Regions from separate parts of the Streptomyces sp. NBC_00887 genome, predicted to be linked through region 2. Evidence: riboswitches for the same ligand, from Rfam matches in the RefSeq annotation. Region 2 holds a riboswitch; the other holds the start of a gene.
What was found. A riboswitch is a leader RNA that binds a small molecule or an ion and turns the genes downstream of it on or off. The one in region 2 is predicted to bind FMN.

Region 1 (14,517 bases), 7.4 Mb from region 2:
GAAGGCGAGTCCGCTGTGGAAGTTGAGCGGTACGCCGACGAGGTCGACGAGCAGCCACGCGAACCAGAACTCGACCATGCCGCGGGCCTGGGCCAGCATCGCGACGAGCGTGCCGGCGAAGATGTACGCGTCCGCCCACGGGCTCCAGGAGAGCGAGGGGAAGGCGGTGAACAGGCAGCCGACCGCGAGGGTGCCGACCGCGGCGCCGCCCGCCAGGTACGCACGCTCGCGCCAGGTGGCGAAGCGCACGGCGATGGAACCGTCCTGCTGCCTGCCGCGGGTCCACTGCTGCCAGCCCCATACGGCGACGGCGACGACGATCAGCTGCTTGCCGACGCTGCCCGCCTGCTGCACGGAGACGTTGGCGGCGATCAGGACGACGCCGGACAGGAGCTGGGCGGGCCAGGTCCAGACCGAGCGGAGCCAGCCGAGGGCCAGGGCTGTCAGACCGATCGTGTTGCCGATCAGGTCCGACCAGATGATGTGCTGGCCGAAGGCGGTGAACGCCTCCGAGTTCAGCCAGTCCAGGGCGCTCATGCGACCGGCCCTCCGGATTCCGGCGCGTTCCCGCCGAGCAGCCGCTCGACGTACTTCGCGATGACGTCCACTTCGAGGTTGACCGGGTCGCCGGGCTCCTTCACGCCCAGAGTGGTCAGCGCGAGGGTGGTGGGGATGAGGCTGATGGTGAAGTAGTCAGGGCCCGCGTCGACGACGGTCAGGCTCACGCCGTCGACGGTGATCGAGCCCTTCTCCACCACGTAACGGGTGAGATCGGCGGGCAGGGAGATCTTCACGATCTCCCAGTTCTCGGAGATCTTGCGCTCGATGATGCGGCCCGTGCCGTCGACGTGGCCCTGGACGATGTGTCCGCCGAGCCGGCCGCCGAGCGCCATGGGGCGCTCCAGGTTGACCCGGGAGCCGGTCTCGAGCGCTCCGAGGCTGGAGCGGCTCAGCGTCTCGGCCATCACATCGGCGGTGAACTCGTGTTCGCCGAGGTCCACGACGGTGAGGCAGACGCCGTTGACGGCGATGGAGTCGCCGTGCTTGGCGCCTTCGGTGACAACGGGGCCGCGCAGTCGGAAGCGGGAGGCGTCGCCGAGTTTCTCGACGGCGGTGACCTCACCCAGTTCTTCGACAATTCCGGTGAACACTCAGTTTCCCTTCCGAGCAGGGACGGGGACGGCGGTGATGCGCAGATCGGGGCCGATACGGACGGTCTCGGTCACGTCGAGGCGCAACGCCTGGGAGATGGTGGAGATTCCGGCGTCGGCGAGGGCTGCCGGGCCCGCGCCGAGGAGGACCGGAGCGAGGTAGCCGACGACCTTGTCGACTGCTCCCGCGGCGACGAAGGAACCGGCGAGGACGGGTCCGCCTTCGAGGAGTACGGAGCGGATCCCGCGCCTGTGCAGGGCCGTGAGCAGGGACGGGATGTCCAGGCCGGGGCCGGTGGCGGCGCGGGGCAGCCGGAGCACGGTGCCTTCGGGGAGGTGCGCGGTGTCGGCGTCGCCGGCGACCGCGATCAGGGTGGGTGCCGTGCCGTCGAGCACCCGGGAGCCGGGTCGTACGGCGGTGGCGCCCGTGTCGACGACGACACGGAGAGGCTGGTCGGCGCCTTCGATGCCGCGTACCGCGAGCTGGGGGTCGTCGGTGCGGGCCGTGCCGGAACCGACCACGACGGCGTCGGCCTCGGCGCGCAGCCGGTGGACGTCGGCGCGGGACTCGGCGGAGGTGATCCAGCGGCTCGTGGCGTCCGCGGCGGCGATCCGGCCGTCGAGGGTGGCCGCGTACTTCCACAGGACGTACGGGCGGCTGAGCCGCACGGAGGTCAGCCAGGCGGCGTTGCCCGCCTCGGCCTCTTCGGCGAGGAGGCCCTGCTCCACCTCGATCCCGGCGGCACGCAGGGTGTCGGCGCCTCCGGCGGCCTGCGGGTTCGGGTCACCGACGGCGTACACCACCCGCTCGACACCGGCTGCCGCGAGCGCCTGCGCGCAGGGGCCGGTGCGTCCGGTGTGGTTGCAGGGTTCGAGGGTGACGTAGGCGGTGCCGCCCCTGGCCTGCTCGCCGGCCTCGCGCAGGGCGTGGATCTCGGCGTGCGGCCCACCGGCGCGCCGGTGGAAGCCCTCACCGGCCGGCTGTCCGGCGGCGTCGAGAATCACGCACCCGACGACCGGGTTGGGGCTGGTGGAGCCGAGTCCGCGGGCCGCGAGCGTGATCGCTCGCCGCATGGCGGTGATATCGGCTGCGGTGGCCACCGGGTCCTCCTGCCTCTTCGGGCACGGACTCCGGGGCCTGTCGATGACGACAGATGAAGCGGAACGCAACAGGGGAACGCCGAGCCGGGACACGGATGCGTGGTCCCGGAAGATCCCGGAACGCATCCGCCCAAGGCGGCGTACCTGTGACGGACCGCCGCGCACTGCCTCCCATCCGGACTTTCACCGTCGGTCCAGGAATCTCACCTGGTCAACCGGCCGCTGGATGCGGACGGGTCGCGGACTATAACCGCCGGTTCGGAATTACACCGACCCCGGAGTGCGCTGCTACTGGTACAGCACACATTCTGCCACGGCTGGAGTTCAGCCATGCGGGTGCGCACTGTGGCGTGGATCACAGAAAGCTACCGGGCGCCACCCGGAGCGAACAGGACCTCCTGCGCGGCCTCGCGGGCGGCGAGCAGCGCGCCACGCAGGACCGCGCTGCCACCCAGCTCCCCCGCCCTGACCTCCGTGGGCAGGGGCGACATGCGGGCGAGCCGTTCCTCGACCCGTGCGGCGAGCGTGTCACCGCCCGCCCTGCCGACCTCGCCGGCCAGGACGAGGCAGCCGGGGTCGAGCACCGAGACGACGGCTGCGGCGCCGAGCGCGATCCGGTCGGCCAGCGCCGCCAGGAACGCGTCGCCCTCCGGGCCGTCCGCGGCCAGCGCGGAACGGACGACGGACGCGGCTGCGAGGTACTGCTCCTGCTCCCCGTCGCCGGCGGGGCCCTGCGCCTTGATGCCGTGGTCGGCTGCCAGTTCGCAGACGGCGACCGAGCCGGTCAGCGAGTGGTATCCGCCGTCGCAGTTGTGTGCCGAGGGCACCCCGCCGGTGCCGGGTACCGGCAGGAATCCGATCTCGCCCGCCCCGCCGGAGGCGCCGCGGCGCAGCTTCCCGTCCAGCATGACGGCGGCTCCGATGCCGTGGCCGAGCCAGAGCAGGACGAAGGTGTCGCGGTCGCGTGCGGCGCCGATGCGGTGTTCGGCGACGGCGGCCAGATTGGTCTCGTTCTCCACGAGGACCGTCGCGGGCAGCCGCTGCTGGAGCACCTTGACCAGCCCGCGGTGCCAGGCGGGGAGCCCTGTCGTGTCGCGGAGCTCGCCGGAAACGGGGTCGATGAGGCCGGGGGCTCCGATGCCGACGCTGTGGAGCGGCGCCGTTCCCGCGGCGCGGGCGGTGCGCTCCAGCAGCGCGACGGCCTGTTCCACCGCGGGCTCGGTCGCGGTGTCGCTGCCGATGGGCAGGGTGGCCTCGGCGAGCGTGACACCCAGCAGATCGGCGACGACCACGGCGACGCTGTCGGTGCGTACGTCGAGAGCGGCCAGGTGTGCGCGGTCGGCAACGATCCCGTACAGCCGGGCGTTGGGGCCCCGGCGGTCCGATCCGCTCTCGCCGACGACCCTGACCAGGCCGGCGTCCTGCAGTCGTTCGACCAGGTCGGCGACCGTGGGGCGGGACAGTCCGGTCAGGGTCTTGAGCTGAGTGGCCGTCAGCGGGCCGTCCTGCTGGAGAAGTCGCAGGGCGAGCCGGTCGTTGATGGCCCGGGCCGTGCTGGGGGATGCGGGCATGCCGGGATCCTTCCAGATCGCTGCCGGCCCGCCGTGGCGGGCTATTTATCAGGCAGGGTTCCTGATAGTTTACGTCCCGCACCGCGTGGACGGGCACCCGAGTGGCCTGTTCGGCGAGGATTCTCCGGGGAGGGCACGGCGTATGACGATGGATCCAACGGTCCGGGTTTTCGGCATGGAACAGGTCAGGCGGGCCAGGTACGCGGTCGCCGCGGTCTTCGCCGTGCACGGAGCGGTGACCGGCAGCTTCGCGACCCGGGTCCCCTGGATCCAGGACCATGCCTCGGTGAGCGCCGGACAGCTCGGCCTCGCCCTCGCCTTCCCGGCCATCGGCGCGTCACTGGCCATGCCGCTGGCCGGCCGGGTCAGTCACCGGTTCGGCGCACGGACGGCCCTGCGCGGGCTGCTGGCGCTCTGGACGCTGGCACTGGCCCTTCCGGCCCTGGCCCCGAACCTGTTCACGCTCTGCGCGGCGCTCTTCGTGTACGGGGCGACCGCCGGGATGTCGGACGTCGCCATGAACGCGCTCGGCGTCGAGGTGGAGAACCGGCTCGACAAGTCGATCATGTCCGGGCTGCACGGGTGGTGGAGCGTGGGCGCGCTGGTCGGTTCCGCGGCCGGCACGGTCGCCGCGCACATCGGCGCCGATGCCCGGCTCCATCACACCCTGGCCGCGCTCGTGCTCACCGTGCTCGGCCTGATCGCGTGCCGGCACGTGCTCGACCTGCGCAGCGAGCCGGACGAGGAGCCGCCGCCACGCTTCACTCTGCCGCCGAAGTCCGCGCTGGTCATCGGCGCGGTGGGCTTCTGCGCCGTGTTCGCCGAAGGAGCGAGCCTGGACTGGTCGGCGGTCTACCTCAAGGACAACATGGGCAGTTCCGCCGGGCTCGCCGCGGCGTCCACGACCGCGTTCGCCCTGATGATGGCGATCGCCCGGATCGCCGGCGACCGGGTCGTCGACCGGTTCGGCGCGGTGCGGACCGTACGGGTCGGCGGCGTCCTGGCCACCGTCGGCGGGCTGCTGGTTGTCCTGGCGCCGAACGCGGGGCTGGCGCTGTGCGGCTTCGGCCTGCTGGGACTGGGCGTCGCGGTCGTCGTACCGCTGGCGTTCGCGGCGGCCGGGCGCAGCGGGGACAACCCGAGCCGGGCCATCGCGGGCGTCGCCACCATCACGTACACCTCGGGGCTCATCGCCCCGTCCGCGATCGGCTCCCTGGCGGAGGCGACGTCGCTGCTGGTGTCGTTCGGCCTCGTGACGGTGCTGGCATTCGGACTGGTGCTGGGCGCCGGGGTGCTGAGGGCGGGCGATCGCAAGGTGGCGGAGGGCGGCGCGCCCGACGCGGCACCCGCCGCCGCACCGTCCGGAAGCACCGCCGGAAAGTGACACGGGACGGCGTACGGGTGCCGCGGACGGCGCGGGGCCCGTACGCCGCAGGTCAGCCGGCGATCGAGTCGAGCTGTTCCGCGGCGGGGCACAGTGCCCACGGGTCACCGCCGGGGGAGTTTCGAGGCGGGGACCGCCGCCCGGGCCTCCCGGTCGCCCGCGGCCGCGGCCGCGTGCACGATGTCGCTCGCCGCGTACCGGTGGAACTCCAGCTCGGGGTGCGGCCAGGGGGCGGCCCCGGTCGCGGCGGGCAGCAGATGGCGCACGGCCGTGAACAGGCTCTGCCCCTGCGGCCCTTCGTAGTCCCAGAGGTCCACCCCGACCTGCCTGCCGATGGCGGCGAGCCGGGTGTGGGCGACCAGGTCGAAGGTCGAGTAGTGCCGGCTCCTGGTCCGTGCGAGCTCCTGGGGCCGGCTTCCACCCTCACGATGTCCCGACGACTTCGAACTGAGCGGTGCCGTGCTCGGCACCATCGTCGTGATCACCGGTTACCACGTGCTGCGGGCCTTCGCCCCCGCCCACCTCAGGACCAAGGAGCCCTGCTGGACTCGGGCACCTCCGCGTACGACGAGGAATCGCCCAAGAGCTGAGGCTCAGCCGGTGGCCAGGGCGTAGGCGTAGTCCGGGGTGAAGGATCCGGCCGCGCCCGTGCAGCCGTCGGACTCCCCCGGCAGCTTCACCCACAGGTAGGCGTCGATCCGGGACTCGCCGGTCCTCGTCGTCGGGGTCCGGCCGAGGGCCCTGCCTCCCGGGTCGCACCAGTCACCGGCCTGCGGCGCCCCGTTGCCGTTGCGACTGGTGTCGATGACCGCGCCGAGGCGGGCCGGGCCGCCGAGGGCGGCCAGTACCCGGCGGGCGTAGTCCGCTTCGTCCGCCGTGCTGTGGAAGTTCGACACATTGGTGAAGATGCCGTCCCCGCTGGTCGCGGCTCCGGCCTCCTTGAGCGCCGCCGCCTGCTTGGCGGCGGCGTGCCAGCCCGAGTGCCCGCCGTCGAAGTAGACCCTGGCCCGCGGGTTCGCGGCGTGCAGGGTACGGCCCGCCCTGGCCAGCGACGCGAAGCGGGCTGCGCGCTGCCCCGCCGAGAGGCAGTCCGAGAGCGCGATCGCGTCCGGCTCAAGGATCACGATCACCGGCCCGCTGCCCAGCCCTTCGGCGAATTCGCCCATCCACGCGTCGTACGCCGCGAGTCCCGGCGCCCCTCCTTCGGAGGCTCCGCCACAGTCCCGGTCGGGTATCGCGTAGGGCACGAGCACGGGGGTGCGGCCCGCGGCGGCGGCTCCCGACGTCACGCCGCGGACCTGGGCGGTCACCGCTGACGGGTTGTAGGCCGCGAACCAGACCGCGGCCGGCTGCGCCGCGATCCGGGACTCGATGAGCGGGCGGCGCGGATCGTCCCGGTGGCCTCGGACCCAGTCCAGGACCTGCGACTCCGGGTGGCGGTAGAGCCCGGCGGCCGTGGCGGTCCGCTGCGGGGGCTTCTTCTGCGACGGCGCCGGAGCGGCTCTCTTCACGCCCGTCCGGGAAGGACGCGGCGAGGCGGAGGGGGACACGGTGGCCGGTGACGCGGTGGGCACCGCGGGCAGCGGTTCGAGGACCGGCGAAGCGGTCGTGTCGGGGCGGGCGGTCGTCCGCTCGCCCTCCCCCGCGGCTGCGGTGATCACACCGGTCGCCGTACCGACGGCGACGACGGCCGATGCGGCGAAGGCCATGGCGTGCCGGCGTGCGGTACGCCTCCGCTGTCTGGTTTCGGTCCTGCGTTGTGCGCGTGCGCCCGACACTGTTCGTTCCTCTCCCCCGGCGCCCCGCGTTCGTCCGTTCCGATGAACCTCCGGCCGGTCTGCGCCGTGGCGAGCCTACGGCTGGGACGCTGCCCGCATGGCCCAGTTCGAGCAGTTCGCAGACCCGGTCGGCGCCTCCTGCCCACGAGTGGACGGTGCGGTGGCCGATGTGGGCACGGTGATCGAGCGGATGCGCATGCTCCGCTCCCACTGGCCGCCGGGAGACGGCGTAGCCGTGTTCAACCAGGTCTATCTGACGGTCACCGAGGCCGTCAGCGGGCGGACCGAGGACGGTTCCCTCCCGGACCGGGACACCGTGTCCGCCCTGGATGTGCGGTTCGCCGAGCGCTATCTGACCGCTGTCGACACCGCCGCCGCGGGCGGTCGGCCGCCCGCCTGCTGGCGTCCGCTGTTCCAGCTCCGGCGCCATCCCGGCGTACGCCCGCTGCAGTTCGCACTCGCCGGTATCAATGCGCACATCGGTCACGATCTCGCCGTGGCCGTGGTGGACACCTGTCGTACGCTCGGCTGCGCTCCGGCGGACCTGGAGGAGGAGTTCGACCGGGTGGGAGATCTCCTCGTGATGCTGGAGGAACAGATCCGCGAAGAACTGATGCCGGGTCCCGATCTGCTGGAGGTCGCCGACCCCCTCACGCATCTGGCGGGTTCCTGGAGCCTGGAGAGGGCCCGTGAGGCCTCGTGGTCGGCGGCGCGGATGCTGTGGCGACTGCGTGGAGTACCGCTGCTGGCCGAGGAGTTCAGGGCTCGTACGGACGCGGGTATCGGCCTGGTGGGGCGGATTCTGCTCACCCCGTGCCGCTGATCCGGTTCACCCGGACGGCGGGTCATACCCTGGGGTGTTCCCCGGCCTCTTCCCCGCGGAGCCCATCATGTCCGATCCGGCCGGCCGCCCCCGCGTGGTCGTCTCCGTACCCCCGCACCTGCGCGCCGAGTTCTTCACCGCCGAGGTCTGGCAGCAGTTGGACGCGGCGGCCGAGCTGACCGTTCTGGACGAGCACCGGGACCGTACGGCGCTGGCTGCGGCCCTCCCCGGCGCACGGGCACTCATCACCTCGTGGCGCAGTCCGCGCGTCGACGCGCGGCTCCTCGACTCCGCTGACCGGTTGGAGCTCGTCGCGCACACGGGATCGGCCGTGGCCCCGTACGTCGACGAGGAGGTGTTCCGGCGCGGCGTCCATGTCACGCAGGCGGGGCACGAGATGGCCCGGCCGGTGGCCGAGGTGGCCCTCGCCTTCACCCTGTCCCTGCTGCACCGCATCCACCGCTTCGATCATGCCCTGCACGGCGGCGCCCCGTGGGCCGAGGCCGTCCAGGGCGCCGCCGTCGCACGAGATCCACGGCAGCGACATCGGGGTGGTCGGCGCGTCCCGCACCGGTCGCGCGTACATCTCCATGGTGCGGGCGATGGGGGCGCGGGTCCGGGTCACCGACCCGTTCCTGTCCGACGCGGACGCGGTGGCGCTCGGGGTGGAGTCCGTGCCGCTGGAGGAGCTGCTGACGCGGAGCAGAATCGTCGCCGTGCACGCCCCGGTGACCGAGCGGACGCACCGGATGCTCGGTGCCGCCCAGCTTGCGCTGATGCCGGACGGCGCGGGCCTGGTGAACACCGCCCGGGCCTGGCTGGTCGACGAGGAGGCACTGCTCGCGGAGCTGGCCTCGGGGCGGCTGGACGCGGCGATCGACGTGTTCGACGCGGAGCCGCTCCCGGAGGACCACCCCTTCCGCGCCCTGCCGAACGTGCTGCTGACCCCGCATCGGGCCGCGGGCAGCGTCGAGGGCAGGCAGCGTCTCGGGGCGAGCGCCGTCGGCGAGGTGCTGCGGTTGCTCGCCGGGCAGCGCCTGCTCCACACGGTGACCGCCGACGCCCTGGAACGCCTGCGCTGACGGCCCGTCCGGGGTCTGCGCGCGCAGGCGTTCCGGGCGGTGCCGGGGCTGCCGGCCGGGCCGGGGTCTGCGCCGACGGCCCGGCCGGTGCCCGGTCTCAGTCCTCCGGAAGCTCGACCGGTGCGATCTCGTCGAAGACGTCGCCGGGGCCGGGGTTCGTCGGGTCCGTGGCGCCGCCGAACTGGGCCATCACACCCCAGACGGCGTTGAGCGCGGTCTGCACGGCGCCCTCGGCCCAGCCGGCCGTCCACGAGATGTCGTCGCCGGCCAGGAACAGGCCCCGCTTGTCCGAGGGCAGCCGGTCCTGCATGAAGTGGGTGAACAGGCGCCGCTGGTAGCGGTAGTGACCCGGCAGGTTGGCCTTGAACGCGCCCATGAAGTAGGGCTCGTTCTCCCACGAGACGGTGACCGGGTTACCGATGATGTGCTTGCGGATGTCGACCTTGGGATAGATCTCGCCGAGCGATTTGAGCATGACGTCCATGCGCTCCTTCGGGGAGAGCGGCAGCCACTTCAGGCTGTCGTCGCACCACGTGTAGGAGAGGCAGATGACGGCCGGCTTGCCGGGCCCGTCGTCCAGGAGGTACGTGCCCCGGGTCATCCGGTCCGTGAGCGTCATCGACATGGTGTCGCGGCCGGTCGCTTCGTCCTTGTCCAACCAGAACGGCCGGTCGACGGGCACGAACAGTTTGGACGACTCCATGTAGTGGGTGCGCTCCATCGCCGTCCAGTGGTCGATCGGGAAGAGCGCGTCGTCGCAGGCGATCTTGGAGAGCAGCAGCCAGGACTGCCCGGTGAAGACCGCCGCCCGGTAGGAGCGGATGTCGCCGGTGGCGTCCGTGACGGTGATCCGGTTGCCTGCGGTACGGTCCAGGCGGGTCACCGCGGGGCGCGGCTGCCCGCCGTGCAGGGAGGCCAGCGACGTACCGAGCGGCCAGTGGACGATCTTGCGCGGTTCGCGGTCCCACAGGCGCAGCGGCAGCTGCTGGCTGCCGCCGACGATCCCGCGGTGGTGGTCGTCGGCCTCGGTGTAGACGACGCGGAGGATCTCCAGGATGGAGTTGGGGAAGTCGGTGTCCCAGCCGCCGGTTCCGAAGCCGACCTGGCCGAAGATCTCGCGGTGCCGGAAGGACTTGAAGGCGTCCGAGGCGCAGAGGAACCCGTAGAAGGTCTGGTTGTCGAGCTTCTCGACGAGCTTCGCCCAGATCTCCCGGATGCGCGGGACATCGCGCTCGCGCATGGCGCTGTTCATGTCGGAGAAGTCGGCGCCCTCTTCCAGGCACGCGTTCCAGGCGTCCATCACATCGCGGTAGACCTGCGGCAGATCGGCGATCGTCTCGGCGTAGTGGGACTCGCCCTTGAGGTCGACGACGGTCGACGGAGTCGCCGCGGAGAGCGGGTTGGGGAACGGCTCGGTCTCCAGGCCCACCAGGTCGATGTAGTGCTGCAGCGCCGTGGACGAGGGCGGGAAGCGCATGGCGCCCATCTCGGCGGTCAGCGAGGGGTCGCAGCCCTCGAAACCGACCGTACGCAGCCGGCCGCCGATCTGGTCCGCTTCGTAGACGACGGGCCGCAGCCCCATCTTCATCAGTTCGTACGCGGCGATGATGCCGGAGAGGCCACCGCCGATGACGGCGACCTCGGATCCGTGCTCGGTCGCCGGTATCTGGCCGATGCCCGCCGGGTGCGCGAGGAAGTCGTCGTACGCGTAGGGGAAGTCCGGCCCGAACATGGTGATCGGCGGCTGCGCGTCGGTGTGCTGGACGGCGTTGGGCACCGTGGACGTCATGGGGTACGGACTCCTTGCACAGGTGAGAGGGGGACGAAGAGGGAGGGCGGCGCGGGTCAGACGAGGGAGCCGTACAGGCCGGGACGGCGGTCCTTCAGATACGGGTTGGCCGTCCGCGAGGCATCGAGGAACCCGGGGTCCACCTCACCGATGACGAGCTCCTCACCGCGGCCGGCGCGGGTCCTCACAGTGCCGTCGGGGCCTGCCAGACAGCTCAGCCCGACGAACTCGAACTCACCCTCCGGACCGGTCCTGTTGACGTACGCGACGTACATCTGGCTCTCGAAGGCACGGACCGGGACCACCGACTCGGCGACGAACTGGAAGGGGTGCATCTGGGCGGTCGGCACCAGCAGCAGACCGGTCCCCGCCAGGGCGTGCGCGCGGACGTTCTCCGGGAACTCGACGTCGTAGCAGATCAGCACGCCGATCCGGACGCCGTCGAGGTCCGCCTGCACCACGGCCTGCTCGCCGGGGGTGAACCACTTCTGCTCGAAGCTGCCGAACAGGTGGGTCTTGCGGTAGTTCGCGAGGGCGCCGCCGTCCGGGCCGATGAGCTGCGCCGCGTTGAAGATCAGCTCGCCGGCGCGCTCCGGGTAGCCGTACAGGACCGCGATGCCGTGCCGCGCGCAGAGCTCGGCGACCGCGCGTGCCCCCGGGCCGTCCGCGGGTTCGGCGAGCGTGGGGACGGCGTCGCCGACGGCGTATCCGGTGAGGAAGAGTTCCGGGCAGACGAGCAGTCGGGCACCGGCTTCGGCGGCGCGTCCTGCGGCCTCGTCGAGCACCTTGATGTTCTCGTCCACGGAGCCGGGTCGTCCGGAGCTCTGGAGCAGGGCGGTACGCAGCGGCGGCATGGCTGACCTCGGGCGGTGCGGGCGGAGTACGGGGAGACGTATTGAAGGTACGGGGCGCCGATCGGGCCGGACAAGGCGCGAGTGTTGCGCACACACCATCGATTCATTGCGTCGGACAGGGCTGCCGCGGCGATTCGTTGCGTACGGCGTCCACGCAGGTCAGAAGGGTGATTTCGGTCTCGCACGGGCGGGGGCGGGGCCCCGCGCGGCCTCAGGCGGGAGAGCCCGAGGCGTACCGTCGCAGCAGCGGGGAGAGGACGAGCACCGACTTGGTGCGCTCCACGTACGGCTCGCCCGCGATGCGCTCGAGCACCTGCTCGAAGTGCCGCATATCGGCGGCGAAGACCTGCACGATCGCGTCGGCGTCCCCCGTGACGGTGGACGCGGACGCGATCTCCGGGTAACGGGCGAGGCCCTGCTTGATCGCTTCCGGTGCGGTGTTGCGGCTGCAGTAGATCTCGATGAAGCCCTCGGTGTGCCAGCCGAGCGCCGCCGGGTCCACCCGCACGGTGAAGCCGGTGATGGCTCCCTCGGCGCGCAGTCGGTCCACGCGGCGTTTCACGGCGGGGGCGGACAGTCCGATGATCGCGCCGATGTCGGCGTAACTGCGCCGGGCGTCTTCGGCAAGGGCGTGGACGATGCGTTCGTCGAGGTCGTTCAGGCGCACTTCAGAGGGATCACTTCTCTGCGACGGTCGGATTCGGGGGCGGCACGGGCCGCCCCCGAAGTAGACCACGCGCGCCCGCGCGGGGCGCGCTCACCGCAGGGGGGCGGCCGGTCAGAAGGGGAACTGCGAGCGGCCGTGCTGCACCGAGATCCACTTCTGGGTGGTGAAGGCCTCGATCGTCGAGTCGCCGTTCAGCCGTCCCAGGCCCGAGGCCTTCTCGCCGCCGAAGGGCACGATGGGCTCGTCGTGGACCGTGCCGTCGTTGATGTGGATCATGCCGGTGCGGATGCGCTGCCCCACGCGTACACCGCGTTCGATGTTTCCCGTGTGCACCGCGCCGCTCAGCCCGTACGGGGTGTCGTTGGCGATCCGGACGGCCTCGTCCTCGCCGTCGAAGGGCACGAGGAGGGCGACGGGCCCGAAGATCTCCTGCTGCAGGACGGGGGAATCGGCGGCTATCGCGGTCAGTACGGAGGGGCTCACCAGGTTGCCCTCGGCCCGGCCGTGCAACAGGGCCGTCGCGCCGGCCTCCACGGTCTGGTCGACGATCTTGCTCACCGCTTCGGCCTGCGAGGAGTTGATCAGCGGGCCGATCTGGGTCGAGGGGTCGGCCGGGTCCCCGACGCGCAGGGAGGCGACCTTGGCGACGAACTTCTCGGTGAACTCCTTCTCGACGGCGCGGTCGATCAGGATCCGGTTGGCGGCCATGCAGACCTGGCCCTGGTGCACGTACCGGCTGAAGACGGCCGCGTCGACGGCGTAGTCCACATCGGCGTCGTCCAGGACGATCAGCGCGCTGTTCCCGCCGAGTTCGAGTACGGACTGCTTGAAGTTGGCCGCGCACACCGTCGCGACGTGGCGGCCCACCTTGTCGGAACCGGTGAAGGAGATGAGCCTCGGGACGGGGTGTTCGAGCAGCGCGTCGCCGATCTCGGCGATGTCGGTGACCACGACGTTCAGCAGCCCGGCGGGCAGACCGGCGTCCTCGAAAACCTTGGCCAGGAGCGTGCCACCGCAGATCGGCGTGTTCTGGTGGGGCTTGAGGACCACGGCGTTGCCGAGGGCCAGCGCGGGCGCGACCGACTTGAGCGACAGCAGGAAGGGGAAGTTGAAGGGGCTGATGACGCCCACGACGCCGACGGGCACGCGGTAGACACGGTTCTCCTTGCCCTCGGTCGGCGAGGGAAGGATCTGTCCGGACGGCCGCAGCGCGAGCTGGACGGCCTCGCGCAGGAACTCCTTGGCGAGGTGCAGTTCGAACGCGGCCTTCAGCCGGGTGCCTCCGAGCTCCGCGACGATCGCATCGGCGATCTCGGGCTCGCGCTCCTCGACGATCCGCAGAGCCTTCTCCAGGACCGCACGGCGGGTGTACGGGTTGGTGTCCGCCCATTCCTGCTGGGCCCGCTCGGCCGCGCGGTAGGCCTGGTCGACCTCGGCCGCCGTGGCGACGGTGATGGCTGCGAGCTTGTCACCGTTGTACGGGTTGAAGTCGATGATGTCCCAGGACCCCTTCCCCGGCCTCCACTCGCCGTCGATGTACTGGTGGGCCAGGTCAGTGAAGAAGGACATGAGATCCCTTACCGCAGAGAGGCGGGCAGCTGATTGCGACTCATATTACTTACAATTCAACAGAGTTGAAGGTGGTCAATAATGCCTGACTGCCGACTAGAAGCGGTCTTATTCAGTCATGTAACGACACCTGAACACACAGGTGCCCCTCCCGGTACGAACACCCGGGAGGGGCACCTGTGATGCGTGGACCGCGCGGTCAACTCCAGCTGGCGTGCAGCGGCTTGCCCTCCGCGTAACCGGCGGCGCTCTGCACACCCACGATGGCCTTCTCGGCGAACTCCTCGAGCGAGGCCGCACCCGCGTAGGTGCAGGACGAGCGGACGCCGGCGATGATCGAGTCGATCAGGTCCTCCACACCGGGGCGCGCCGGGTCCAGGAACATCCGCGAGGTGGAGATACCCTCCTCGAACAGACCCTTGCGAGCCCGGTCGTAGGCGGACTCCTCCGATGTGCGGTTCTTCACCGCGCGTGCGGAGGCCATCCCGAAGGACTCCTTGTAGTAGCGGCCGTCCGCGGACTGCTGGAGGTCACCGGGCGACTCGTACGTGCCGGCGAACCAGGAACCGATCATCACGTTGGACGCACCGGCGGCGAGCGCCATGGCGACGTCGCGCGGGTGGCGGACGCCTCCGTCCGCCCAGACGTGCTTGCCGTGCTTGCGGGCCTCGGCCGCGCACTCGAGCACGGCGGAGAACTGGGGCCTGCCCACACCGGTCATCATCCGGGTGGTGCACATGGCGCCGGG
Region 2 (14,517 bases):
GATCGTGGCAGGCAACGTCGTCGCGGCCGAAGGCGTGCGCGACCTGATCGAGGCCGGCGCGGACATCATCAAGGTCGGGGTCGGCCCCGGCGCCATGTGCACCACCCGGATGATGACCGGTGTGGGCAGGCCCCAGTTCTCCGCCGTGCTCGAGTGCGCGGCCGAGGCCCGCAAGCACGGCAAGCACGTCTGGGCGGACGGAGGCGTCCGCCACCCGCGCGACGTCGCCATGGCGCTCGCCGCCGGTGCGTCCAACGTGATGATCGGTTCCTGGTTCGCCGGCACGTACGAGTCGCCCGGTGACCTCCAGCAGTCCGCGGACGGCCGCTACTACAAGGAGTCCTTCGGGATGGCCTCCGCACGCGCGGTGAAGAACCGCACATCGGAGGAGTCCGCCTACGACCGGGCTCGCAAGGGTCTGTTCGAGGAGGGTATCTCCACCTCGCGGATGTTCCTGGACCCGGCGCGCCCCGGTGTGGAGGACCTGATCGACTCGATCATCGCCGGCGTCCGCTCGTCCTGCACCTACGCGGGTGCGGCCTCGCTCGAGGAGTTCGCCGAGAAGGCCATCGTGGGTGTGCAGAGCGCCGCCGGTTACGCGGAGGGCAAGCCGCTGCACGCCAGCTGGAGTTGACCGCGCGGTCCACGCATCACAGGTGCCCCTCCCGGGTGTTCGTACCGGGAGGGGCACCTGTGTGTTCAGGTGTCGTTACATGACTGAATAAGACCGCTTCTAGTCGGCAGTCAGGCATTATTGACCACCTTCAACTCTGTTGAATTGTAAGTAATATGAGTCGCAATCAGCTGCCCGCCTCTCTGCGGTAAGGGATCTCATGTCCTTCTTCACTGACCTGGCCCACCAGTACATCGACGGCGAGTGGAGGCCGGGGAAGGGGTCCTGGGACATCATCGACTTCAACCCGTACAACGGTGACAAGCTCGCAGCCATCACCGTCGCCACGGCGGCCGAGGTCGACCAGGCCTACCGCGCGGCCGAGCGGGCCCAGCAGGAATGGGCGGACACCAACCCGTACACCCGCCGTGCGGTCCTGGAGAAGGCTCTGCGGATCGTCGAGGAGCGCGAGCCCGAGATCGCCGATGCGATCGTCGCGGAGCTCGGAGGCACCCGGCTGAAGGCCGCGTTCGAACTGCACCTCGCCAAGGAGTTCCTGCGCGAGGCCGTCCAGCTCGCGCTGCGGCCGTCCGGACAGATCCTTCCCTCGCCGACCGAGGGCAAGGAGAACCGTGTCTACCGCGTGCCCGTCGGCGTCGTGGGCGTCATCAGCCCCTTCAACTTCCCCTTCCTGCTGTCGCTCAAGTCGGTCGCGCCCGCGCTGGCCCTCGGCAACGCCGTGGTCCTCAAGCCCCACCAGAACACGCCGATCTGCGGTGGCACGCTCCTGGCCAAGGTTTTCGAGGACGCCGGTCTGCCCGCCGGGCTGCTGAACGTCGTGGTCACCGACATCGCCGAGATCGGCGACGCGCTGCTCGAACACCCCGTCCCGAGGCTCATCTCCTTCACCGGTTCCGACAAGGTGGGCCGCCACGTCGCGACGGTGTGCGCGGCCAACTTCAAGCAGTCCGTACTCGAACTCGGCGGGAACAGCGCGCTGATCGTCCTGGACGACGCCGATGTGGACTACGCCGTCGACGCGGCCGTCTTCAGCCGGTACGTGCACCAGGGCCAGGTCTGCATGGCCGCCAACCGGATCCTGATCGACCGCGCCGTCGAGAAGGAGTTCACCGAGAAGTTCGTCGCCAAGGTCGCCTCCCTGCGCGTCGGGGACCCGGCCGACCCCTCGACCCAGATCGGCCCGCTGATCAACTCCTCGCAGGCCGAAGCGGTGAGCAAGATCGTCGACCAGACCGTGGAGGCCGGCGCGACGGCCCTGTTGCACGGCCGGGCCGAGGGCAACCTGGTGAGCCCCTCCGTACTGACCGCGATAGCCGCCGATTCCCCCGTCCTGCAGCAGGAGATCTTCGGGCCCGTCGCCCTCCTCGTGCCCTTCGACGGCGAGGACGAGGCCGTCCGGATCGCCAACGACACCCCGTACGGGCTGAGCGGCGCGGTGCACACGGGAAACATCGAACGCGGTGTACGCGTGGGGCAGCGCATCCGCACCGGCATGATCCACATCAACGACGGCACGGTCCACGACGAGCCCATCGTGCCCTTCGGCGGCGAGAAGGCCTCGGGCCTGGGACGGCTGAACGGCGACTCGACGATCGAGGCCTTCACCACCCAGAAGTGGATCTCGGTGCAGCACGGCCGCTCGCAGTTCCCCTTCTGACCGGCCGCCCCCCTGCGGTGAGCGCGCCCCGCGCGGGCGCGCGTGGTCTACTTCGGGGGCGGCCCGTGCCGCCCCCGAATCCGACCGTCGCAGAGAAGTGATCCCTCTGAAGTGCGCCTGAACGACCTCGACGAACGCATCGTCCACGCCCTTGCCGAAGACGCCCGGCGCAGTTACGCCGACATCGGCGCGATCATCGGACTGTCCGCCCCCGCCGTGAAACGCCGCGTGGACCGACTGCGCGCCGAGGGAGCCATCACCGGCTTCACCGTGCGGGTGGACCCGGCGGCGCTCGGCTGGCACACCGAGGGCTTCATCGAGATCTACTGCAGCCGCAACACCGCACCGGAAGCGATCAAGCAGGGCCTCGCCCGTTACCCGGAGATCGCGTCCGCGTCCACCGTCACGGGGGACGCCGACGCGATCGTGCAGGTCTTCGCCGCCGATATGCGGCACTTCGAGCAGGTGCTCGAGCGCATCGCGGGCGAGCCGTACGTGGAGCGCACCAAGTCGGTGCTCGTCCTCTCCCCGCTGCTGCGACGGTACGCCTCGGGCTCTCCCGCCTGAGGCCGCGCGGGGCCCCGCCCCCGCCCGTGCGAGACCGAAATCACCCTTCTGACCTGCGTGGACGCCGTACGCAACGAATCGCCGCGGCAGCCCTGTCCGACGCAATGAATCGATGGTGTGTGCGCAACACTCGCGCCTTGTCCGGCCCGATCGGCGCCCCGTACCTTCAATACGTCTCCCCGTACTCCGCCCGCACCGCCCGAGGTCAGCCATGCCGCCGCTGCGTACCGCCCTGCTCCAGAGCTCCGGACGACCCGGCTCCGTGGACGAGAACATCAAGGTGCTCGACGAGGCCGCAGGACGCGCCGCCGAAGCCGGTGCCCGACTGCTCGTCTGCCCGGAACTCTTCCTCACCGGATACGCCGTCGGCGACGCCGTCCCCACGCTCGCCGAACCCGCGGACGGCCCGGGGGCACGCGCGGTCGCCGAGCTCTGCGCGCGGCACGGCATCGCGGTCCTGTACGGCTACCCGGAGCGCGCCGGCGAGCTGATCTTCAACGCGGCGCAGCTCATCGGCCCGGACGGCGGCGCCCTCGCGAACTACCGCAAGACCCACCTGTTCGGCAGCTTCGAGCAGAAGTGGTTCACCCCCGGCGAGCAGGCCGTGGTGCAGGCGGACCTCGACGGCGTCCGGATCGGCGTGCTGATCTGCTACGACGTCGAGTTCCCGGAGAACGTCCGCGCGCACGCCCTGGCGGGGACCGGTCTGCTGCTGGTGCCGACCGCCCAGATGCACCCCTTCCAGTTCGTCGCCGAGTCGGTGGTCCCGGTCCGTGCCTTCGAGAGCCAGATGTACGTCGCGTACGTCAACAGGACCGGTCCGGAGGGTGAGTTCGAGTTCGTCGGGCTGAGCTGTCTGGCAGGCCCCGACGGCACTGTGAGGACCCGCGCCGGCCGCGGTGAGGAGCTCGTCATCGGTGAGGTGGACCCCGGGTTCCTCGATGCCTCGCGGACGGCCAACCCGTATCTGAAGGACCGCCGTCCCGGCCTGTACGGCTCCCTCGTCTGACCCGCGCCGCCCTCCCTCTTCGTCCCCCTCTCACCTGTGCAAGGAGTCCGTACCCCATGACGTCCACGGTGCCCAACGCCGTCCAGCACACCGACGCGCAGCCGCCGATCACCATGTTCGGGCCGGACTTCCCCTACGCGTACGACGACTTCCTCGCGCACCCGGCGGGCATCGGCCAGATACCGGCGACCGAGCACGGATCCGAGGTCGCCGTCATCGGCGGTGGCCTCTCCGGCATCATCGCCGCGTACGAACTGATGAAGATGGGGCTGCGGCCCGTCGTCTACGAAGCGGACCAGATCGGCGGCCGGCTGCGTACGGTCGGTTTCGAGGGCTGCGACCCCTCGCTGACCGCCGAGATGGGCGCCATGCGCTTCCCGCCCTCGTCCACGGCGCTGCAGCACTACATCGACCTGGTGGGCCTGGAGACCGAGCCGTTCCCCAACCCGCTCTCCGCGGCGACTCCGTCGACCGTCGTCGACCTCAAGGGCGAGTCCCACTACGCCGAGACGATCGCCGATCTGCCGCAGGTCTACCGCGATGTGATGGACGCCTGGAACGCGTGCCTGGAAGAGGGCGCCGACTTCTCCGACATGAACAGCGCCATGCGCGAGCGCGATGTCCCGCGCATCCGGGAGATCTGGGCGAAGCTCGTCGAGAAGCTCGACAACCAGACCTTCTACGGGTTCCTCTGCGCCTCGGACGCCTTCAAGTCCTTCCGGCACCGCGAGATCTTCGGCCAGGTCGGCTTCGGAACCGGCGGCTGGGACACCGACTTCCCCAACTCCATCCTGGAGATCCTCCGCGTCGTCTACACCGAGGCCGACGACCACCACCGCGGGATCGTCGGCGGCAGCCAGCAGCTGCCGCTGCGCCTGTGGGACCGCGAACCGCGCAAGATCGTCCACTGGCCGCTCGGTACGTCGCTGGCCTCCCTGCACGGCGGGCAGCCGCGCCCCGCGGTGACCCGCCTGGACCGTACCGCAGGCAACCGGATCACCGTCACGGACGCCACCGGCGACATCCGCTCCTACCGGGCGGCGGTCTTCACCGGGCAGTCCTGGCTGCTGCTCTCCAAGATCGCCTGCGACGACGCGCTCTTCCCGATCGACCACTGGACGGCGATGGAGCGCACCCACTACATGGAGTCGTCCAAACTGTTCGTGCCCGTCGACCGGCCGTTCTGGTTGGACAAGGACGAAGCGACCGGCCGCGACACCATGTCGATGACGCTCACGGACCGGATGACCCGGGGCACGTACCTCCTGGACGACGGGCCCGGCAAGCCGGCCGTCATCTGCCTCTCCTACACGTGGTGCGACGACAGCCTGAAGTGGCTGCCGCTCTCCCCGAAGGAGCGCATGGACGTCATGCTCAAATCGCTCGGCGAGATCTATCCCAAGGTCGACATCCGCAAGCACATCATCGGTAACCCGGTCACCGTCTCGTGGGAGAACGAGCCCTACTTCATGGGCGCGTTCAAGGCCAACCTGCCGGGTCACTACCGCTACCAGCGGCGCCTGTTCACCCACTTCATGCAGGACCGGCTGCCCTCGGACAAGCGGGGCCTGTTCCTGGCCGGCGACGACATCTCGTGGACGGCCGGCTGGGCCGAGGGCGCCGTGCAGACCGCGCTCAACGCCGTCTGGGGTGTGATGGCCCAGTTCGGCGGCGCCACGGACCCGACGAACCCCGGCCCCGGCGACGTCTTCGACGAGATCGCACCGGTCGAGCTTCCGGAGGACTGAGACCGGGCACCGGCCGGGCCGTCGGCGCAGACCCCGGCCCGGCCGGCAGCCCCGGCACCGCCCGGAACGCCTGCGCGCGCAGACCCCGGACGGGCCGTCAGCGCAGGCGTTCCAGGGCGTCGGCGGTCACCGTGTGGAGCAGGCGCTGCCCGGCGAGCAACCGCAGCACCTCGCCGACGGCGCTCGCCCCGAGACGCTGCCTGCCCTCGACGCTGCCCGCGGCCCGATGCGGGGTCAGCAGCACGTTCGGCAGGGCGCGGAAGGGGTGGTCCTCCGGGAGCGGCTCCGCGTCGAACACGTCGATCGCCGCGTCCAGCCGCCCCGAGGCCAGCTCCGCGAGCAGTGCCTCCTCGTCGACCAGCCAGGCCCGGGCGGTGTTCACCAGGCCCGCGCCGTCCGGCATCAGCGCAAGCTGGGCGGCACCGAGCATCCGGTGCGTCCGCTCGGTCACCGGGGCGTGCACGGCGACGATTCTGCTCCGCGTCAGCAGCTCCTCCAGCGGCACGGACTCCACCCCGAGCGCCACCGCGTCCGCGTCGGACAGGAACGGGTCGGTGACCCGGACCCGCGCCCCCATCGCCCGCACCATGGAGATGTACGCGCGACCGGTGCGGGACGCGCCGACCACCCCGATGTCGCTGCCGTGGATCTCGTGCGACGGCGGCGCCCTGGACGGCCTCGGCCCACGGGGCGCCGCCGTGCAGGGCATGATCGAAGCGGTGGATGCGGTGCAGCAGGGACAGGGTGAAGGCGAGGGCCACCTCGGCCACCGGCCGGGCCATCTCGTGCCCCGCCTGCGTGACATGGACGCCGCGCCGGAACACCTCCTCGTCGACGTACGGGGCCACGGCCGATCCCGTGTGCGCGACGAGCTCCAACCGGTCAGCGGAGTCGAGGAGCCGCGCGTCGACGCGCGGACTGCGCCACGAGGTGATGAGTGCCCGTGCGCCGGGGAGGGCCGCAGCCAGCGCCGTACGGTCCCGGTGCTCGTCCAGAACGGTCAGCTCGGCCGCCGCGTCCAACTGCTGCCAGACCTCGGCGGTGAAGAACTCGGCGCGCAGGTGCGGGGGTACGGAGACGACCACGCGGGGGCGGCCGGCCGGATCGGACATGATGGGCTCCGCGGGGAAGAGGCCGGGGAACACCCCAGGGTATGACCCGCCGTCCGGGTGAACCGGATCAGCGGCACGGGGTGAGCAGAATCCGCCCCACCAGGCCGATACCCGCGTCCGTACGAGCCCTGAACTCCTCGGCCAGCAGCGGTACTCCACGCAGTCGCCACAGCATCCGCGCCGCCGACCACGAGGCCTCACGGGCCCTCTCCAGGCTCCAGGAACCCGCCAGATGCGTGAGGGGGTCGGCGACCTCCAGCAGATCGGGACCCGGCATCAGTTCTTCGCGGATCTGTTCCTCCAGCATCACGAGGAGATCTCCCACCCGGTCGAACTCCTCCTCCAGGTCCGCCGGAGCGCAGCCGAGCGTACGACAGGTGTCCACCACGGCCACGGCGAGATCGTGACCGATGTGCGCATTGATACCGGCGAGTGCGAACTGCAGCGGGCGTACGCCGGGATGGCGCCGGAGCTGGAACAGCGGACGCCAGCAGGCGGGCGGCCGACCGCCCGCGGCGGCGGTGTCGACAGCGGTCAGATAGCGCTCGGCGAACCGCACATCCAGGGCGGACACGGTGTCCCGGTCCGGGAGGGAACCGTCCTCGGTCCGCCCGCTGACGGCCTCGGTGACCGTCAGATAGACCTGGTTGAACACGGCTACGCCGTCTCCCGGCGGCCAGTGGGAGCGGAGCATGCGCATCCGCTCGATCACCGTGCCCACATCGGCCACCGCACCGTCCACTCGTGGGCAGGAGGCGCCGACCGGGTCTGCGAACTGCTCGAACTGGGCCATGCGGGCAGCGTCCCAGCCGTAGGCTCGCCACGGCGCAGACCGGCCGGAGGTTCATCGGAACGGACGAACGCGGGGCGCCGGGGGAGAGGAACGAACAGTGTCGGGCGCACGCGCACAACGCAGGACCGAAACCAGACAGCGGAGGCGTACCGCACGCCGGCACGCCATGGCCTTCGCCGCATCGGCCGTCGTCGCCGTCGGTACGGCGACCGGTGTGATCACCGCAGCCGCGGGGGAGGGCGAGCGGACGACCGCCCGCCCCGACACGACCGCTTCGCCGGTCCTCGAACCGCTGCCCGCGGTGCCCACCGCGTCACCGGCCACCGTGTCCCCCTCCGCCTCGCCGCGTCCTTCCCGGACGGGCGTGAAGAGAGCCGCTCCGGCGCCGTCGCAGAAGAAGCCCCCGCAGCGGACCGCCACGGCCGCCGGGCTCTACCGCCACCCGGAGTCGCAGGTCCTGGACTGGGTCCGAGGCCACCGGGACGATCCGCGCCGCCCGCTCATCGAGTCCCGGATCGCGGCGCAGCCGGCCGCGGTCTGGTTCGCGGCCTACAACCCGTCAGCGGTGACCGCCCAGGTCCGCGGCGTGACGTCGGGAGCCGCCGCCGCGGGCCGCACCCCCGTGCTCGTGCCCTACGCGATACCCGACCGGGACTGTGGCGGAGCCTCCGAAGGAGGGGCGCCGGGACTCGCGGCGTACGACGCGTGGATGGGCGAATTCGCCGAAGGGCTGGGCAGCGGGCCGGTGATCGTGATCCTTGAGCCGGACGCGATCGCGCTCTCGGACTGCCTCTCGGCGGGGCAGCGCGCAGCCCGCTTCGCGTCGCTGGCCAGGGCGGGCCGTACCCTGCACGCCGCGAACCCGCGGGCCAGGGTCTACTTCGACGGCGGGCACTCGGGCTGGCACGCCGCCGCCAAGCAGGCGGCGGCGCTCAAGGAGGCCGGAGCCGCGACCAGCGGGGACGGCATCTTCACCAATGTGTCGAACTTCCACAGCACGGCGGACGAAGCGGACTACGCCCGCCGGGTACTGGCCGCCCTCGGCGGCCCGGCCCGCCTCGGCGCGGTCATCGACACCAGTCGCAACGGCAACGGGGCGCCGCAGGCCGGTGACTGGTGCGACCCGGGAGGCAGGGCCCTCGGCCGGACCCCGACGACGAGGACCGGCGAGTCCCGGATCGACGCCTACCTGTGGGTGAAGCTGCCGGGGGAGTCCGACGGCTGCACGGGCGCGGCCGGATCCTTCACCCCGGACTACGCCTACGCCCTGGCCACCGGCTGAGCCTCAGCTCTTGGGCGATTCCTCGTCGTACGCGGAGGTGCCCGAGTCCAGCAGGGCTCCTTGGTCCTGAGGTGGGCGGGGGCGAAGGCCCGCAGCACGTGGTAACCGGTGATCACGACGATGGTGCCGAGCACGGCACCGCTCAGTTCGAAGTCGTCGGGACATCGTGAGGGTGGAAGCCGGCCCCAGGAGCTCGCACGGACCAGGAGCCGGCACTACTCGACCTTCGACCTGGTCGCCCACACCCGGCTCGCCGCCATCGGCAGGCAGGTCGGGGTGGACCTCTGGGACTACGAAGGGCCGCAGGGGCAGAGCCTGTTCACGGCCGTGCGCCATCTGCTGCCCGCCGCGACCGGGGCCGCCCCCTGGCCGCACCCCGAGCTGGAGTTCCACCGGTACGCGGCGAGCGACATCGTGCACGCGGCCGCGGCCGCGGGCGACCGGGAGGCCCGGGCGGCGGTCCCCGCCTCGAAACTCCCCCGGCGGTGACCCGTGGGCACTGTGCCCCGCCGCGGAACAGCTCGACTCGATCGCCGGCTGACCTGCGGCGTACGGGCCCCGCGCCGTCCGCGGCACCCGTACGCCGTCCCGTGTCACTTTCCGGCGGTGCTTCCGGACGGTGCGGCGGCGGGTGCCGCGTCGGGCGCGCCGCCCTCCGCCACCTTGCGATCGCCCGCCCTCAGCACCCCGGCGCCCAGCACCAGTCCGAATGCCAGCACCGTCACGAGGCCGAACGACACCAGCAGCGACGTCGCCTCCGCCAGGGAGCCGATCGCGGACGGGGCGATGAGCCCCGAGGTGTACGTGATGGTGGCGACGCCCGCGATGGCCCGGCTCGGGTTGTCCCCGCTGCGCCCGGCCGCCGCGAACGCCAGCGGTACGACGACCGCGACGCCCAGTCCCAGCAGGCCGAAGCCGCACAGCGCCAGCCCCGCGTTCGGCGCCAGGACAACCAGCAGCCCGCCGACGGTGGCCAGGACGCCGCCGACCCGTACGGTCCGCACCGCGCCGAACCGGTCGACGACCCGGTCGCCGGCGATCCGGGCGATCGCCATCATCAGGGCGAACGCGGTCGTGGACGCCGCGGCGAGCCCGGCGGAACTGCCCATGTTGTCCTTGAGGTAGACCGCCGACCAGTCCAGGCTCGCTCCTTCGGCGAACACGGCGCAGAAGCCCACCGCGCCGATGACCAGCGCGGACTTCGGCGGCAGAGTGAAGCGTGGCGGCGGCTCCTCGTCCGGCTCGCTGCGCAGGTCGAGCACGTGCCGGCACGCGATCAGGCCGAGCACGGTGAGCACGAGCGCGGCCAGGGTGTGATGGAGCCGGGCATCGGCGCCGATGTGCGCGGCGACCGTGCCGGCCGCGGAACCGACCAGCGCGCCCACGCTCCACCACCCGTGCAGCCCGGACATGATCGACTTGTCGAGCCGGTTCTCCACCTCGACGCCGAGCGCGTTCATGGCGACGTCCGACATCCCGGCGGTCGCCCCGTACACGAAGAGCGCCGCGCAGAGCGTGAACAGGTTCGGGGCCAGGGCCGGAAGGGCCAGTGCCAGCGTCCAGAGCGCCAGCAGCCCGCGCAGGGCCGTCCGTGCGCCGAACCGGTGACTGACCCGGCCGGCCAGCGGCATGGCCAGTGACGCGCCGATGGCCGGGAAGGCGAGGGCGAGGCCGAGCTGTCCGGCGCTCACCGAGGCATGGTCCTGGATCCAGGGGACCCGGGTCGCGAAGCTGCCGGTCACCGCTCCGTGCACGGCGAAGACCGCGGCGACCGCGTACCTGGCCCGCCTGACCTGTTCCATGCCGAAAACCCGGACCGTTGGATCCATCGTCATACGCCGTGCCCTCCCCGGAGAATCCTCGCCGAACAGGCCACTCGGGTGCCCGTCCACGCGGTGCGGGACGTAAACTATCAGGAACCCTGCCTGATAAATAGCCCGCCACGGCGGGCCGGCAGCGATCTGGAAGGATCCCGGCATGCCCGCATCCCCCAGCACGGCCCGGGCCATCAACGACCGGCTCGCCCTGCGACTTCTCCAGCAGGACGGCCCGCTGACGGCCACTCAGCTCAAGACCCTGACCGGACTGTCCCGCCCCACGGTCGCCGACCTGGTCGAACGACTGCAGGACGCCGGCCTGGTCAGGGTCGTCGGCGAGAGCGGATCGGACCGCCGGGGCCCCAACGCCCGGCTGTACGGGATCGTTGCCGACCGCGCACACCTGGCCGCTCTCGACGTACGCACCGACAGCGTCGCCGTGGTCGTCGCCGATCTGCTGGGTGTCACGCTCGCCGAGGCCACCCTGCCCATCGGCAGCGACACCGCGACCGAGCCCGCGGTGGAACAGGCCGTCGCGCTGCTGGAGCGCACCGCCCGCGCCGCGGGAACGGCGCCGCTCCACAGCGTCGGCATCGGAGCCCCCGGCCTCATCGACCCCGTTTCCGGCGAGCTCCGCGACACGACAGGGCTCCCCGCCTGGCACCGCGGGCTGGTCAAGGTGCTCCAGCAGCGGCTGCCCGCGACGGTCCTCGTGGAGAACGAGACCAATCTGGCCGCCGTCGCCGAACACCGCATCGGCGCCGCACGCGACCGCGACACCTTCGTCCTGCTCTGGCTCGGCCACGGCATCGGAGCCGCCGTCATGCTGGACGGGAAGCTGCGCCGCGGCGCCTCCGGCGGGGCGGGCGAGATCGGATTCCTGCCGGTACCCGGCACCGGCGGGGTGCCCTCGGCACACAACTGCGACGGCGGATACCACTCGCTGACCGGCTCGGTCGCCGTCTGCGAACTGGCAGCCGACCACGGCATCAAGGCGCAGGGCCCCGCCGGCGACGGGGAGCAGGAGCAGTACCTCGCAGCCGCGTCCGTCGTCCGTTCCGCGCTGGCCGCGGACGGCCCGGAGGGCGACGCGTTCCTGGCGGCGCTGGCCGACCGGATCGCGCTCGGCGCCGCAGCCGTCGTCTCGGTGCTCGACCCCGGCTGCCTCGTCCTGGCCGGCGAGGTCGGCAGGGCGGGCGGTGACACGCTCGCCGCACGGGTCGAGGAACGGCTCGCCCGCATGTCGCCCCTGCCCACGGAGGTCAGGGCGGGGGAGCTGGGTGGCAGCGCGGTCCTGCGTGGCGCGCTGCTCGCCGCCCGCGAGGCCGCGCAGGAGGTCCTGTTCGCTCCGGGTGGCGCCCGGTAGCTTTCTGTGATCCACGCCACAGTGCGCACCCGCATGGCTGAACTCCAGCCGTGGCAGAATGTGTGCTGTACCAGTAGCAGCGCACTCCGGGGTCGGTGTAATTCCGAACCGGCGGTTATAGTCCGCGACCCGTCCGCATCCAGCGGCCGGTTGACCAGGTGAGATTCCTGGACCGACGGTGAAAGTCCGGATGGGAGGCAGTGCGCGGCGGTCCGTCACAGGTACGCCGCCTTGGGCGGATGCGTTCCGGGATCTTCCGGGACCACGCATCCGTGTCCCGGCTCGGCGTTCCCCTGTTGCGTTCCGCTTCATCTGTCGTCATCGACAGGCCCCGGAGTCCGTGCCCGAAGAGGCAGGAGGACCCGGTGGCCACCGCAGCCGATATCACCGCCATGCGGCGAGCGATCACGCTCGCGGCCCGCGGACTCGGCTCCACCAGCCCCAACCCGGTCGTCGGGTGCGTGATTCTCGACGCCGCCGGACAGCCGGCCGGTGAGGGCTTCCACCGGCGCGCCGGTGGGCCGCACGCCGAGATCCACGCCCTGCGCGAGGCCGGCGAGCAGGCCAGGGGCGGCACCGCCTACGTCACCCTCGAACCCTGCAACCACACCGGACGCACCGGCCCCTGCGCGCAGGCGCTCGCGGCAGCCGGTGTCGAGCGGGTGGTGTACGCCGTCGGTGACCCGAACCCGCAGGCCGCCGGAGGCGCCGACACCCTGCGTGCCGCCGGGATCGAGGTGGAGCAGGGCCTCCTCGCCGAAGAGGCCGAGGCGGGCAACGCCGCCTGGCTGACCTCCGTGCGGCTCAGCCGCCCGTACGTCCTGTGGAAGTACGCGGCCACCCTCGACGGCCGGATCGCCGCCGCGGACGCCACGAGCCGCTGGATCACCTCCGCCGAGTCCCGCGCCGACGTCCACCGGCTGCGCGCCGAGGCCGACGCCGTCGTGGTCGGTTCCGGCACGGCCCGCACCGACGACCCCCAGCTCGCGGTACGCGGCATCGAAGGCGCCGACCAGCCTCTCCGTGTCGTCGTCGACACGGGCGCCACCGCCGTACGACCCGGCTCCCGGGTGCTCGACGGCACGGCACCCACCCTGATCGCGGTCGCCGGCGACGCCGACACCGCGCACCTCCCCGAAGGCACCGTGCTCCGGCTGCCCCGCGCCGCCACCGGCCCCGGCCTGGACATCCCGTCCCTGCTCACGGCCCTGCACAGGCGCGGGATCCGCTCCGTACTCCTCGAAGGCGGACCCGTCCTCGCCGGTTCCTTCGTCGCCGCGGGAGCAGTCGACAAGGTCGTCGGCTACCTCGCTCCGGTCCTCCTCGGCGCGGGCCCGGCAGCCCTCGCCGACGCCGGAATCTCCACCATCTCCCAGGCGTTGCGCCTCGACGTGACCGAGACCGTCCGTATCGGCCCCGATCTGCGCATCACCGCCGTCCCCGTCCCTGCTCGGAAGGGAAACTGAGTGTTCACCGGAATTGTCGAAGAACTGGGTGAGGTCACCGCCGTCGAGAAACTCGGCGACGCCTCCCGCTTCCGACTGCGCGGCCCCGTTGTCACCGAAGGCGCCAAGCACGGCGACTCCATCGCCGTCAACGGCGTCTGCCTCACCGTCGTGGACCTCGGCGAACACGAGTTCACCGCCGATGTGATGGCCGAGACGCTGAGCCGCTCCAGCCTCGGAGCGCTCGAGACCGGCTCCCGGGTCAACCTGGAGCGCCCCATGGCGCTCGGCGGCCGGCTCGGCGGACACATCGTCCAGGGCCACGTCGACGGCACGGGCCGCATCATCGAGCGCAAGATCTCCGAGAACTGGGAGATCGTGAAGATCTCCCTGCCCGCCGATCTCACCCGTTACGTGGTGGAGAAGGGCTCGATCACCGTCGACGGCGTGAGCCTGACCGTCGTCGACGCGGGCCCTGACTACTTCACCATCAGCCTCATCCCCACCACCCTCGCGCTGACCACTCTGGGCGTGAAGGAGCCCGGCGACCCGGTCAACCTCGAAGTGGACGTCATCGCGAAGTACGTCGAGCGGCTGCTCGGCGGGAACGCGCCGGAATCCGGAGGGCCGGTCGCATGAGCGCCCTGGACTGGCTGAACTCGGAGGCGTTCACCGCCTTCGGCCAGCACATCATCTGGTCGGACCTGATCGGCAACACGATCGGTCTGACAGCCCTGGCCCTCGGCTGGCTCCGCTCGGTCTGGACCTGGCCCGCCCAGCTCCTGTCCGGCGTCGTCCTGATCGCCGCCAACGTCTCCGTGCAGCAGGCGGGCAGCGTCGGCAAGCAGCTGATCGTCGTCGCCGTCGCCGTATGGGGCTGGCAGCAGTGGACCCGCGGCAGGCAGCAGGACGGTTCCATCGCCGTGCGCTTCGCCACCTGGCGCGAGCGTGCGTACCTGGCGGGCGGCGCCGCGGTCGGCACCCTCGCGGTCGGCTGCCTGTTCACCGCCTTCCCCTCGCTCTCCTGGAGCCCGTGGGCGGACGCGTACATCTTCGCCGGCACGCTCGTCGCGATGCTGGCCCAGGC

Region 1: linked by a shared signal. The riboswitch ahead of ribD (bifunctional diaminohydroxyphosphoribosylaminopyrimidine deaminase/5-amino-6-(5-phosphoribosylamino)uracil reductase RibD) and the one ahead of ribD (bifunctional diaminohydroxyphosphoribosylaminopyrimidine deaminase/5-amino-6-(5-phosphoribosylamino)uracil reductase RibD) in region 2 are both predicted to bind FMN.

Annotation. Positions count from the first base shown of each region.
Region 1 is NZ_CP108788.1:8,674,598-8,689,114, reverse strand. It holds gene OG844_RS39695 (nicotinamide riboside transporter PnuC) at 1-537, opposite strand, end outside; gene OG844_RS39690 (riboflavin synthase) at 534-1,151, opposite strand; gene ribD (bifunctional diaminohydroxyphosphoribosylaminopyrimidine deaminase/5-amino-6-(5-phosphoribosylamino)uracil reductase RibD) at 1,152-2,252, opposite strand; FMN riboswitch at 2,410-2,540, opposite strand; gene OG844_RS39680 (ROK family transcriptional regulator) at 2,618-3,823, opposite strand; gene OG844_RS39675 (MFS transporter) at 3,966-5,207, shown strand; partial or broken gene OG844_RS39670 (alginate lyase family protein) at 5,260-5,626, opposite strand; partial or broken gene OG844_RS39665 (nitrate reductase) at 5,643-5,797, shown strand; gene OG844_RS39660 (glycoside hydrolase family 6 protein) at 5,801-6,916, opposite strand; gene OG844_RS39655 (DUF5995 family protein) at 7,083-7,808, shown strand; gene OG844_RS39650 (hypothetical protein) at 7,831-8,433, opposite strand; gene OG844_RS39645 (NAD(P)-dependent oxidoreductase) at 8,360-8,890, shown strand; gene OG844_RS39640 (flavin monoamine oxidase family protein) at 8,988-10,679, opposite strand; gene OG844_RS39635 (carbon-nitrogen hydrolase family protein) at 10,736-11,533, opposite strand; gene OG844_RS39630 (Lrp/AsnC family transcriptional regulator) at 11,745-12,200, opposite strand; gene OG844_RS39625 (aldehyde dehydrogenase family protein) at 12,312-13,769, opposite strand; gene OG844_RS39620 (GuaB1 family IMP dehydrogenase-related protein) at 13,969-14,517, opposite strand, start outside.
Region 2 is NZ_CP108788.1:1,315,488-1,330,004, reverse strand. It holds gene OG844_RS05990 (GuaB1 family IMP dehydrogenase-related protein) at 1-634, shown strand, start outside; gene OG844_RS05985 (aldehyde dehydrogenase family protein) at 834-2,291, shown strand; gene OG844_RS05980 (Lrp/AsnC family transcriptional regulator) at 2,403-2,858, shown strand; gene OG844_RS05975 (carbon-nitrogen hydrolase family protein) at 3,070-3,867, shown strand; gene OG844_RS05970 (flavin monoamine oxidase family protein) at 3,924-5,615, shown strand; gene OG844_RS05965 (NAD(P)-dependent oxidoreductase) at 5,713-6,243, opposite strand; gene OG844_RS05960 (hypothetical protein) at 6,170-6,772, shown strand; gene OG844_RS05955 (DUF5995 family protein) at 6,795-7,520, opposite strand; gene OG844_RS05950 (glycoside hydrolase family 6 protein) at 7,687-8,802, shown strand; partial or broken gene OG844_RS05945 (nitrate reductase) at 8,806-8,960, opposite strand; partial or broken gene OG844_RS05940 (alginate lyase family protein) at 8,977-9,343, shown strand; gene OG844_RS05935 (MFS transporter) at 9,396-10,637, opposite strand; gene OG844_RS05930 (ROK family transcriptional regulator) at 10,780-11,985, shown strand; FMN riboswitch at 12,063-12,193, shown strand; gene ribD (bifunctional diaminohydroxyphosphoribosylaminopyrimidine deaminase/5-amino-6-(5-phosphoribosylamino)uracil reductase RibD) at 12,351-13,451, shown strand; gene OG844_RS05920 (riboflavin synthase) at 13,452-14,069, shown strand; gene OG844_RS05915 (nicotinamide riboside transporter PnuC) at 14,066-14,517, shown strand, end outside.